3 regions of the Lysinibacillus sp. GJ-1 genome follow, and region 2 is predicted to be linked to each of the others. Evidence: riboswitches for the same ligand, from Rfam matches in the RefSeq annotation. Region 2 holds a riboswitch; each other region holds the start of a gene.
What was found. Region 2 has a riboswitch for cobalamin ahead of cobT (nicotinate-nucleotide--dimethylbenzimidazole phosphoribosyltransferase). Riboswitches for the same ligand answer to the same signal wherever they lie in the genome.
Positions count from the first base shown of each region.

Region 1: linked by a shared signal. The riboswitch ahead of LO754_RS12210 (ABC transporter substrate-binding protein) and the one ahead of cobT (nicotinate-nucleotide--dimethylbenzimidazole phosphoribosyltransferase) in region 2 are both predicted to bind cobalamin.
Region 3: linked by a shared signal. The riboswitch ahead of tnpA (IS200/IS605 family transposase) and the one ahead of cobT (nicotinate-nucleotide--dimethylbenzimidazole phosphoribosyltransferase) in region 2 are both predicted to bind cobalamin.

Region 1 is NZ_CP088912.1:2,528,721-2,532,003, reverse strand. It holds partial or broken gene LO754_RS12215 (GTP-binding protein) at 1-1,200, opposite strand, end outside; cobalamin riboswitch at 1,379-1,564, shown strand; gene LO754_RS12210 (ABC transporter substrate-binding protein) at 1,728-2,723, shown strand; gene LO754_RS12205 (precorrin-3B methylase) at 2,773-3,283, shown strand, end outside.
Region 2 is NZ_CP088912.1:1,163,641-1,166,923, reverse strand. It holds gene cobT (nicotinate-nucleotide--dimethylbenzimidazole phosphoribosyltransferase) at 158-1,213, opposite strand; cobalamin riboswitch at 1,324-1,498, opposite strand; gene LO754_RS05360 (rhodanese-like domain-containing protein) at 1,612-1,914, opposite strand; gene hfq (RNA chaperone Hfq) at 2,013-2,243, opposite strand; gene miaA (tRNA (adenosine(37)-N6)-dimethylallyltransferase MiaA) at 2,351-3,235, opposite strand; gene LO754_RS05345 (alpha/beta fold hydrolase) at 3,222-3,283, opposite strand, start outside.
Region 3 is NZ_CP088912.1:1,969,359-1,972,641, reverse strand. It holds gene metE (5-methyltetrahydropteroyltriglutamate--homocysteine S-methyltransferase) at 1-1,049, opposite strand, end outside; gene tnpA (IS200/IS605 family transposase) at 1,205-1,681, opposite strand; cobalamin riboswitch at 1,966-2,144, opposite strand; gene LO754_RS09260 (VOC family protein) at 2,370-2,732, shown strand; gene LO754_RS09255 (methyl-accepting chemotaxis protein) at 2,776-3,283, opposite strand, start outside.

The DNA of each region.
Region 1 (3,283 bases), 1.4 Mb from region 2:
ATCAAAGGTAATAACAAGTGAAAAGCGATTTTTTAATACTTCAGCAAGTACTTCAAGTTGTATGACACCCATAATATGTACATGAATTTCTTGGGATTTTTCTTGCCAAACGACTCGTAACGATGGCTCCTCGGCTTCTAGTAAACGAAAAATCTGTAAAATTTCCTTTATATGCTGTTGCCCTTCATACAGTACTTTTGCTTGTAATGTAGGCACAAGTTCATAAGGTTTTGGGAGTAGTGTACTTCCTAAAATGTCTCCTATCTTCGCCATGCTAAGCCCTTTCACTGCAAAAATGTCTCCTGCTTGTACGGCTTGGGCTGTCTGAAAACGACGCCCATTATACAGCCTAATTTCAGTTATTTTTTCGGTAACATCGCCAAATGCAAAGTCATCACGAGTATGCAATGATCCTTGTAAAGCTTTTATAAAAGTTAAGCGTTGTGTGCCATCATGGCGAATTTTAAATACTTCCCCTTGAAAGGGTGCTTGATGGTCGAAGTGTGTCTCTGTCAGGAGAGGAAGCTGTGATACAAATTCCTTGATCCCAATATCTTTTAAAGCAGCACCAACAAAGCAGGGAAATGCTCGCTCTTCGTTAATCATCTTTTGTAATTGTGACAGGCACGTTGAGGCATCGAGTGTATCTGTTAAAAAGGCCTAGAGTAGTTGTTCATCGCGCTCGGCTAGCCACTCTGCAATATAGCTTTGTATAAAATCTTTGCGTAATGGGGCATCGATTAATAGGATGTTGTCGGAACAGTCTTTTTGTAATTGGTTCATCACCGCATTGATATCTGCCCCTTCGCGGTCGATTTTATTTATAAAGAAAAAGGTTGGTATATGGTATTGACGGAGCAATTGCCAAACCGTTTCTGTATGACCTTGTACACCCTCTACTGCACTGACAATAATGATGGCATAATCCATTACACGTATAGCACGCTCCATCTCAGGTGAAAAGTCTACATGCCCGGGTGTGTCAATCAGCGTATATGTATCATTTTCTATTTGCATCCGTCCTTGTTCCGCAAAAATGGTAATTCCTCGGGCTTGTTCAATTGCATGATTATCTAAAAATGTATCTTGATGATCGACTCTTCCACGAGATTGGATACTATTTGTGTGGAATAATAATTGCTCACAAAAAGTTGTTTTTCCTGCATCGACATGTGCGAGCACACCAATCGTTTTATACATAAAAATCCTCATTTCTAATGTAGTCTCTTCTCATTGTACCAGAATGATCGCTCAAACATTTCGTGACAAATAGTTCGCATTCGTGTTTAAATAGTGATAGTTTATTAACAAGTATCATTTATGGATTTTTTTGTGTGATTGAAATCAAAAATACCTTCTGCTAGTCTATTTTTATAACTAAAAACTGCTATATATTGGTGCAAATGGCTTTAGTCATTTGCTTAAAAGGGAAATCGGTGAAATTCCGATGCTGTCCCGCAACTGTAAATGGGGAGTTTATACAATAGTCACTGTAGTTGAACTATGGGAAGACGTATAAGCGATGAACCTAAGCCAGGATACCTGCCAATATGTATTATTTACTTAACACCACGAGGATGGTGATAGTGATTGTTTAAATACCCAATGTATTTATCACTATGACACCCTCTTGGAAACAAGGGGTTTTTTTTATGTGCTAGTAGCAAGGAAATCATTGATTTCTTCCTATACAAATCCAAATACATAACTAAAGGAGAAATGGAACCATGAACAAATGGAAAGGCATGTGGCTAGTTGTTGCCATTGCGATTATAAGCATTTTAGGCGCTTGTAGTGCGAAAGACAATTCGCAAAGTGCTGCACAAAGTGAGCATATCGAGCCTGCTCAAAGCGAGACGACAGAAGTAACCATTGACAATAATGGTACTACACAAGTTTATACAGAAGCACCTAAAAAGGCGATTAGTTTAAATCAGCATGTAACGGAAATTATGTTAGCTTTAGGCTTAGAAGATTCAATGGTTGGTACAGCCTATTTGGATGATAAAATTTATGAACCTTTACAAGCTGCCTACGAAAAAGTACCAGTAATAGCAGAGCAGTATCCAACAAAAGAACAAGTGATAGATAGTGAAGCCGATTTTTTATACGCTGGATGGAAAAGTGGCTTTAGTGAAAAGGGTGTTGGTACACCAGAAGAATTAGAGACACTTGGTATCCACACATATTTACATCAATCTTCAAGTATAACGAAACCAACATTAGATGATATTTTTATGGATATTCGCAATATCGCAAAAATTTTCCGTGTTGAAGATCGAGGAGAAGCATTAGTCGATCAAATGACAAAAGAAGTTGATGCAGTACGTGCAAAATTACCGCAAGGAGAAAAGGAGCTACGTGTGCTTGTCTATGATAGTGGAGATAAGGAAGTCTTTACTGCTGCTCAAAATTTTATGAATGAGCTTGTCACTGTCGCTGGCGGTAAAAACATTTTTGGTGAAGTTGAATCTGGATGGACAACTGTCTCAAAAGAAGAAACAGTAGAACGCAATCCGGAAGTAATTGTCGTGATTGATTACGGTTCTCAAAGTGCTGAAGACAAAATACATTTCCTGAAAAATGATCCTGCATTAAAGGAAACAGATGCTGTGCACAATGAGCGTTTTGTCATATTACCACTTTCAGCTGCTTCAGAAGGGGTTCGTGCGGCAGAGGCTATCAACATTTTGGCTAGAGGATTCTATCCGGAAAATTTTTAATAACTTCAGAGAGCTAGCTAGATGTTATCTTTTTTAAGGAGAATAAAAAATGAATGCATTTCGTTCAAATATACCAGAATGTACATTTGAAAAATTAAATATAGATGGTCAATTTACTCGTCTAGCAGTAAGTCCTGGTATTATCAATAAACATTATACACCCGCGCAATTTCAAAAAATTGCAGAAGTCGTAGGGGACAGTGGGGCCTTTAAATATTCAGCATCCTATAATCTATTGTTGTCTATCCCTACGCAAACAGTTCAAGACGTTATAAGTGAACTGCAAGAAGCGGGCTTATATATGACACCATCAGGCTCCATCGTTGCGTTCAAGGCTTGTGATTTTTGTGATGGAGAGAGGATGGAAGCGGCGGAGATAACAGAACAATTATACATTGAGTTGCAGGGACAAACGGTGCCTTCCAGACTGCGTCTAAATGTCAATGGCTGTGCGTCCGCTTGCTATAATGCCGTCTATGATGATATTGGACTTGTCTATCAAAAAGATAGCTTCGATGTTTATTTAGGTGCTATTCCAATGGGGGCAAAAGCACAGGCGG
Region 2 (3,283 bases):
TTGTTGATAGCGGGTAACAACGGCATAGCAGAAAAGTGTTAGATTGATTGGGTTCAATCTAACACTTTTTCTCTTTTGCCCCAGCTTCCTTTTTGCTATAGACGATTACTCTCTAATGTTTAACTATGATTTTTCCCTATCGGCACTTAACAAATGATTACTTCTCTACCAGCCCGACAGACTCAGCTAATGTCGCCATGTTGCTCACCATAGAGCAAGCTGCGTCGAGTATTGGAAAGGCTAAAGCTGCACCAGAACCCTCTCCCAATCGCATGTTCATATGAAGCATCGGCTCCACTCCTAACAGTTCAGCAGCTATTATTGCCCCCGGTTCTTCAGAGGCATGGGAAGGAATAATATAATCTTGTACTTTCGGTTCGAGTTCATAAGCGATAAGAGCAGCGACTGTCGAAATAAAGCCATCAATTACAACGGGCTTACGATTGGCAGCAGCCGCCAGAATTACACCAGCCATCGCACCTATCTCTAACCCACCCACTTTTGCAAGTACATCAATCGCATCATGACGATTCGGTTTGTTTAAGGCAATGGCGTTTTGAATGACTTCAACTTTATGCGCAATTCCTCCTGATCCAACCCCTGCACCGAATCCTGTCACTTCTTGTGGGTGACACGCATGCAGTACGGATAAGATAGCCGCACTTGGTGTAGTATTGCCAATCCCCATTTCACCTGTACCCAGTACATTAACTCCTTGTGCTATTTCTGCCGTTGCTACTTCAATTCCTACTTCAATTGATTGAATGGCTTCTTCCCTTGTCATGGCTGGACCCTTTGCCATGTTATCCGTCCCGTATTTTATTTTTTTTATTATAACACCCGCATCGAGCGGAATTTCCTGTTTTACCCCTACGTCCACTGTTACAATTTTGGCATTCGTTATGTTTGCAATAGCACAAACACCTGTTATCCCTTTTGGAAAATTTAATGTTTGAAGAAATGTTACATCTTGCGGATTGGATGTTACGTCTTCATCACACACACCGTGATCGCCTGCACAGACAATAATTGCTTTGTTATCAATTTTAGGATAGAGCTCTCCTGTAATACCAGCCAATTGTATAGCCAGTGATTCAAGTTTTCCTAAGCTACTTGGTGGCTTGCTAAGAGAATCTATATAGTCCCTTGCTTTTTCCATTATTTCGTTATTAGCATGTTGAATCTGTTGAAGTGTTTGTTGTAATAATTGCATGTTCATTTCTCCTTTTTAAATAGCCTATTACATAAAGATTGAAATAAAAAAATGGAAAAACCTGTAGTTTATCTCATAACAAATAAACTACAGACTTTTCCATCGTCTATATCATCCGAAGCAATTAGGCAGGTCTCCTGGCTCAATTTCAACATTTTATAGAACCTTCCCAGCTATGCTAGTGGTATTCTCTATAAAACTCCGTTTTACAGTGGTGGGACCGCTAAAGATTTTCACTTTATTCCCTATTCTCCCAAAGTGGGCACCTAATGCTTTTATGTAATTACTTTAAATTTACGACAAAGTGTTTTTAGTGTCAATATTGATACTCGCATTTTAGTCCACTAAAAAACGAGGTACTTAACAAACTGACCTGTTACATACCTCGATATATCTTCTTATTTAAATTCTAATTCTCCATCATAAGCAAGCATGCCACCTTCAAGGTTTGTTACGTCAAAGCCTTGTGCTTCTAAGTATGCACAAGCATTTGCAGAACGTCCACCTGCTTTACAAACGATAATATATGGTTTAGTCGTATCTAATTCATCCAAGCGCTCAGGGATTGTCCCAAGAGCAATATGTTGCGCACCAGGGATAACACCTTGTGCTACTTCATCGTCTTCTCGCACATCAATAATGTAAAGGTCTTCGTTTGCATCTAATCGTTCTAATAATTGTGTTGTATCCATCGATTTCATCTATAAAATCCTCCAATATATCAATTTCCTATTACATTATAGCGTGAACGAAAAAAAACAGCTAGTGATGTAACACTAACTGTTTCTATTTACTTTATTTATTCTTCTGCCTCTAAAAATTCGACTTGCTTTGCTGGAACGAATGTAGAAATTGCGTGTTTGTAAATGAGATGCTGTTTACTTTCAGCATCTACTAATAATACTGTAAAGTTATCATAGGATTTCACAGTTCCTTTTAACTGGAACCCGTTTAACAGAAACACAGTTACAAAAACACTGTTTTTACGTAGATGGTTCAAAAACGTATCTTGCAAATTGATTGATTTCATAGAATGCGCCTCCCCTACTCTCTTTCTACCTCTTCATTCCTATAGTAGCATGTTCTACCAATTTATCAATTAGTAATTTTTAGAAATTATTAAAGTTTTTAGTCTTTTCAAATAAAATGAATATCCATTTTATTGCGGAAATAAGTCAACTGTCTTTTCGCATAACGTCGAGAATTTTGCTTTAAATTTTCGATTGCTTCTTCTAATGTACATCTACCATCTAAGTAATCATACAATTCCTTATAACCGATCGCTTGAATCGACTGTACACCTCGAATATTTTGTTGCCATAGTCCCTGCACTTCTTGCAGTAGCCCTTTATCCATCATGACATCCACTCGGAGATTAATGCGCTCATAAAGTTCTTCGCGAGACATATTTTGACCAAGTCCTATAATTAAGTGGCGATACAATGGGATTTCTCCACGATTGTGTTCCTCTGACGCCTTTGAAACACCACTTAATTCAATCATTTCTAACGCTCGAATCACACGTCTTGTATTGTTTGGATGAATTGTTTCAGCAGTTTTCGGATCAAGTGCTGCTAACTTAGCATGCATAGCTTCTGGACCTAACTTTTCTAGCTCCTCATAATAAGCTTTACGTGCTAGGTCATCAACCTGCTCGTCTGTAAATTGAAAATCATAAAGGACTGCTTGTACATATAGGCCAGAACCTCCAACAATAATCGGTAGCTTACCACGCGCCTGTATTTCACTAATTTTAGAGCGTACTAACGCTTGGTATTCCGCTACTGAAAAGGATTCCGTTGGCTCTTTGAAGCTTAATAAGTGATGTGGCACACCTTCCATCTCTTCTTCAGTAATTTTCGCTGTACCAATATCTAAACCTTTATAAATTTGCATGGAATCGCCATTAATAATTTCACCATTGTACTTTTTGGCTAGTTCAATGCTTAGTGCTGTTTTACCTGAAGCTGTTGGCTCAACAATTGCTACGACCTCTGCTTGCTGTATTTTATTTTCTATCATACTTTTCTAACCACCGTAATAAAACTTGATGAACCGCCTGTTGATTGT
Region 3 (3,283 bases), 810 kb from region 2:
AATGCAAGTGCATTTTTTAAGACTGGCTCTAATTTTGTTTCTAGTGCTGTGGAGATTGGCACATGCTGTAAGCTGCATGATGATTGAATCCATAGCTCCTCGGCACTGGTCAGTTGTTCAATTGCTCTAACTGTTGTACTAACCTCTGCTAAATTAGCGCGCCAAATATCTCGTCCATTAATAACGCCGGCTGCCAATACTTTATCCTGTGGAAAACCAAATTGACGTAGCGCCTCCATATTATGCGTATAGCCATGCACAAAATCTAAACCAATTCCTTTTACTGGTAGTTCGATAAGCATTTTATAAGCTGATAATGATTCAAAATAAGTTTGTAGCATGATGTTCGCCTCGGGGACAGTTGCTGCTAATTGTATATAGATTTCTTGCACTAGTTTAACCTCTGTCTCATCTAATGAGGTAACTAAGGCAGGCTCCTCCAATTGAATCCAATTAGCACCGGCTGTAACGAGTTCTTTGATAACCTGCGTATAAAGTGGTAATAGTGCTAAAATAAATGCAACTTGCGATACTTTATCGTAGCCTTTTGTTAGCTTACAAAAGGTATAGGGCCCAATCAGCGTTGGTTTGGCTGTAATACCAAATGCTTCTTTCACTTCAAGGAAATCCGCAAGAATTTTATTTTCTGTTAACTCCAGAGCTTGCCCTTCAAATTCTGGTACGATGTAATGATAGTTTGTATTAAACCACTTTGTCATTTCGCTGGCGACTGCATCCTGATTACCACGCGCGATTCCGTAATATGTTTGTAATTCCACTTTGCCTCCTTGCCAACCAAAGCGCTTGGGAACTAAGCCAAACATTACTGCTGTATCGAGCATTCTGTCATATAGTGTGAAATCCCCAACAGTCACAATATCTAAGCCAATACGGAGCTGCTTATCAATACGAGCAAGACGAATTTCCTTCATTTTTTGTAAAAAATCAATTTCTGTCAGCTCATTTCTCCAAAAGGCTTCTAATACTTTTTTCCATTCACGTTCTCCTCCTATATATGGGTAACCAATTGCTGTCGTTGAATACGTCATATCCTTCTCCCCTTTAATTAAAATAATCAGAACCACCAGTCTAACTGGTGGTTTGCTCTACGCGTGAAACGCTGGGGTACTGGCCCATGTCTAAAGACACACTGAAAGGTCCGCCAACCGCACTCCGTTTTCACGCTACCACTAAAGTGGTTTTATCATTTTCGCTTTTTTGCTTTTATTTCTTCTCCTGTAAATGGATCAATGAATTCTTTCATGCTCATTTGATCCTCAAGAATATCCTCTTGTAATTGATTTTTTATATATTCCTGAATGATTTTTCTGTTTCTTCCTACTGTATCTACATAATATCCGCGACACCAAAACTTCCTGTTTCCATATTTGTATTTCAGGTTCGCATGTCGGTCGAATATCATTAAACTACTTTTCCCTTTCAAATAACCCACAAACGATGAAACACTTAATTTTGGTGGAATACTTACCAACATATGAATATGATCAGGACAGGCTGTTGCTTCTATAATTTCTACTCCTTTTCTTTCACATAACTGGCGAAGAATTCTACCTACATCTACTTTAATTTGTCCATAAATAATCTGCCTTCTATATTTTGGCGCAAAGACGATGTGATACTTACAATTCCATGTTGTGTGTGCTAAACTTTTATTATCCATTTGGATCCCCTTTCGTACGAAGTCGGTTGACCAGACCTGAATTTATTGTACGGCTGGGGATTTTTCTTGTCCATAGCTAGAAGCTCTTTAGAACCCCTCGCATAGCAAGGGGTTTTCAAAAAATACAAAAAAACCATCTTCCTTTTCAGGAAAATGGTAGTCATTGTCAATACAATTTAGCTATGATGAAACGATACGATAAATGTTGATTATCGTATAAAGATTCGTTGTCGCACAGTGCCAATTGGGTCACATCTCACCACCTATTTCCACGTAGGTTATTTGGTGTGTACTAGATATTGGTAGGTCTCCTGGCTTCTCATCAACACGCCTCACAGCCTTCCCAGTCTCCCAGTGGCATTTGTGAATTGCTCCGATTTACAGTTGCGGGACAGCGTCGGATTTGCACCGACTTCCCTTTTAAGCCAAACTTTCATTTGGCACCAACTCTTACACAATATTTAATTATGTTGTTACTATAACACACATTTTTCTGAAAAGTATAACTTTTCTAAAATCAATTTATTGATTAAGTACTTATTTGCTGTCAAAATAAACGATACTTGTTATTAAGGAAATATTATTCTAATAAAAGATAGACTTATTATCATACTTTAGAAGGTATTCCAAGTAGTGAAGCGAAGTATATAGTTATACGTAAATATAAAGGAATTAAAGGAGGATTATGATGATTGTCGGTTTACATCACGTACAGCTTACCATTCCAAAAGATTGTGAGGAACAGGGGAAAGCGTTTTATTGCCATGTACTGGGGCTAAAAGAAATAGAGAAACCCACCTCCCTTCAAGGACGTGGGGGCTTTTGGTTACAAGTAGGAAATCAAGAAGTACATGTTGGGACAGAGGACGGGTTTGATAGATATACAACAAAAGCGCATATTGCCTATCAAGTTGACAACGTAGCGCATTGGAAGAACGTCTTATCCGAACACCAAATCGAAATAATTGATTGCGTGCCAATTCCACATGTTGAACGCTTTGAATTTCGAGACCCTTTCGGTAATCGAGTAGAGATGATGCAACCCATCTAAATGACAAAAGCAGCCAATATTGCAAAGTGGCTGCTTTTATTGTTTATAATTTAAAATGCTGTACTTCTTTGTTTAAACGTTCAGCCATCGAAGCGAGATCATCTGTATTTTTTGAAATTTCATCCATCGTTACGACTGTCTCGTCGATTGTTGCAGTCGTTTGCTCTACACCTGCTGCGGACTGTTCGGATATAGCAGCAATTTCATCAATAGAACGATTGATGTGCTCTGTTGTTGTTGAAATACCTTGTAAATTTTCTGTTATTCCTTGAATATTACTAAACATACTATTAACCGCAGAGGCTATTTGTTCAAAGGTTGTATTGGTATTCGTAATTTGCTCTGTTCCTCTTTTTACTTCTTCATATCCCGTTTGAAGGGAAGCTGTTACACCAACCGTTTCGTTTTGAATGCGCCCCACAATGGATGATATATCTGTGACCGAATAAGAAACCTGTTCCGCAAGTTTGCGCACTTCAGCAGCTACAACTGCGAAGCCTTTTCCCTGTTCTCCAGCCCGTGCCGCCTCAATTGCAGCATTTAAAGCTAAT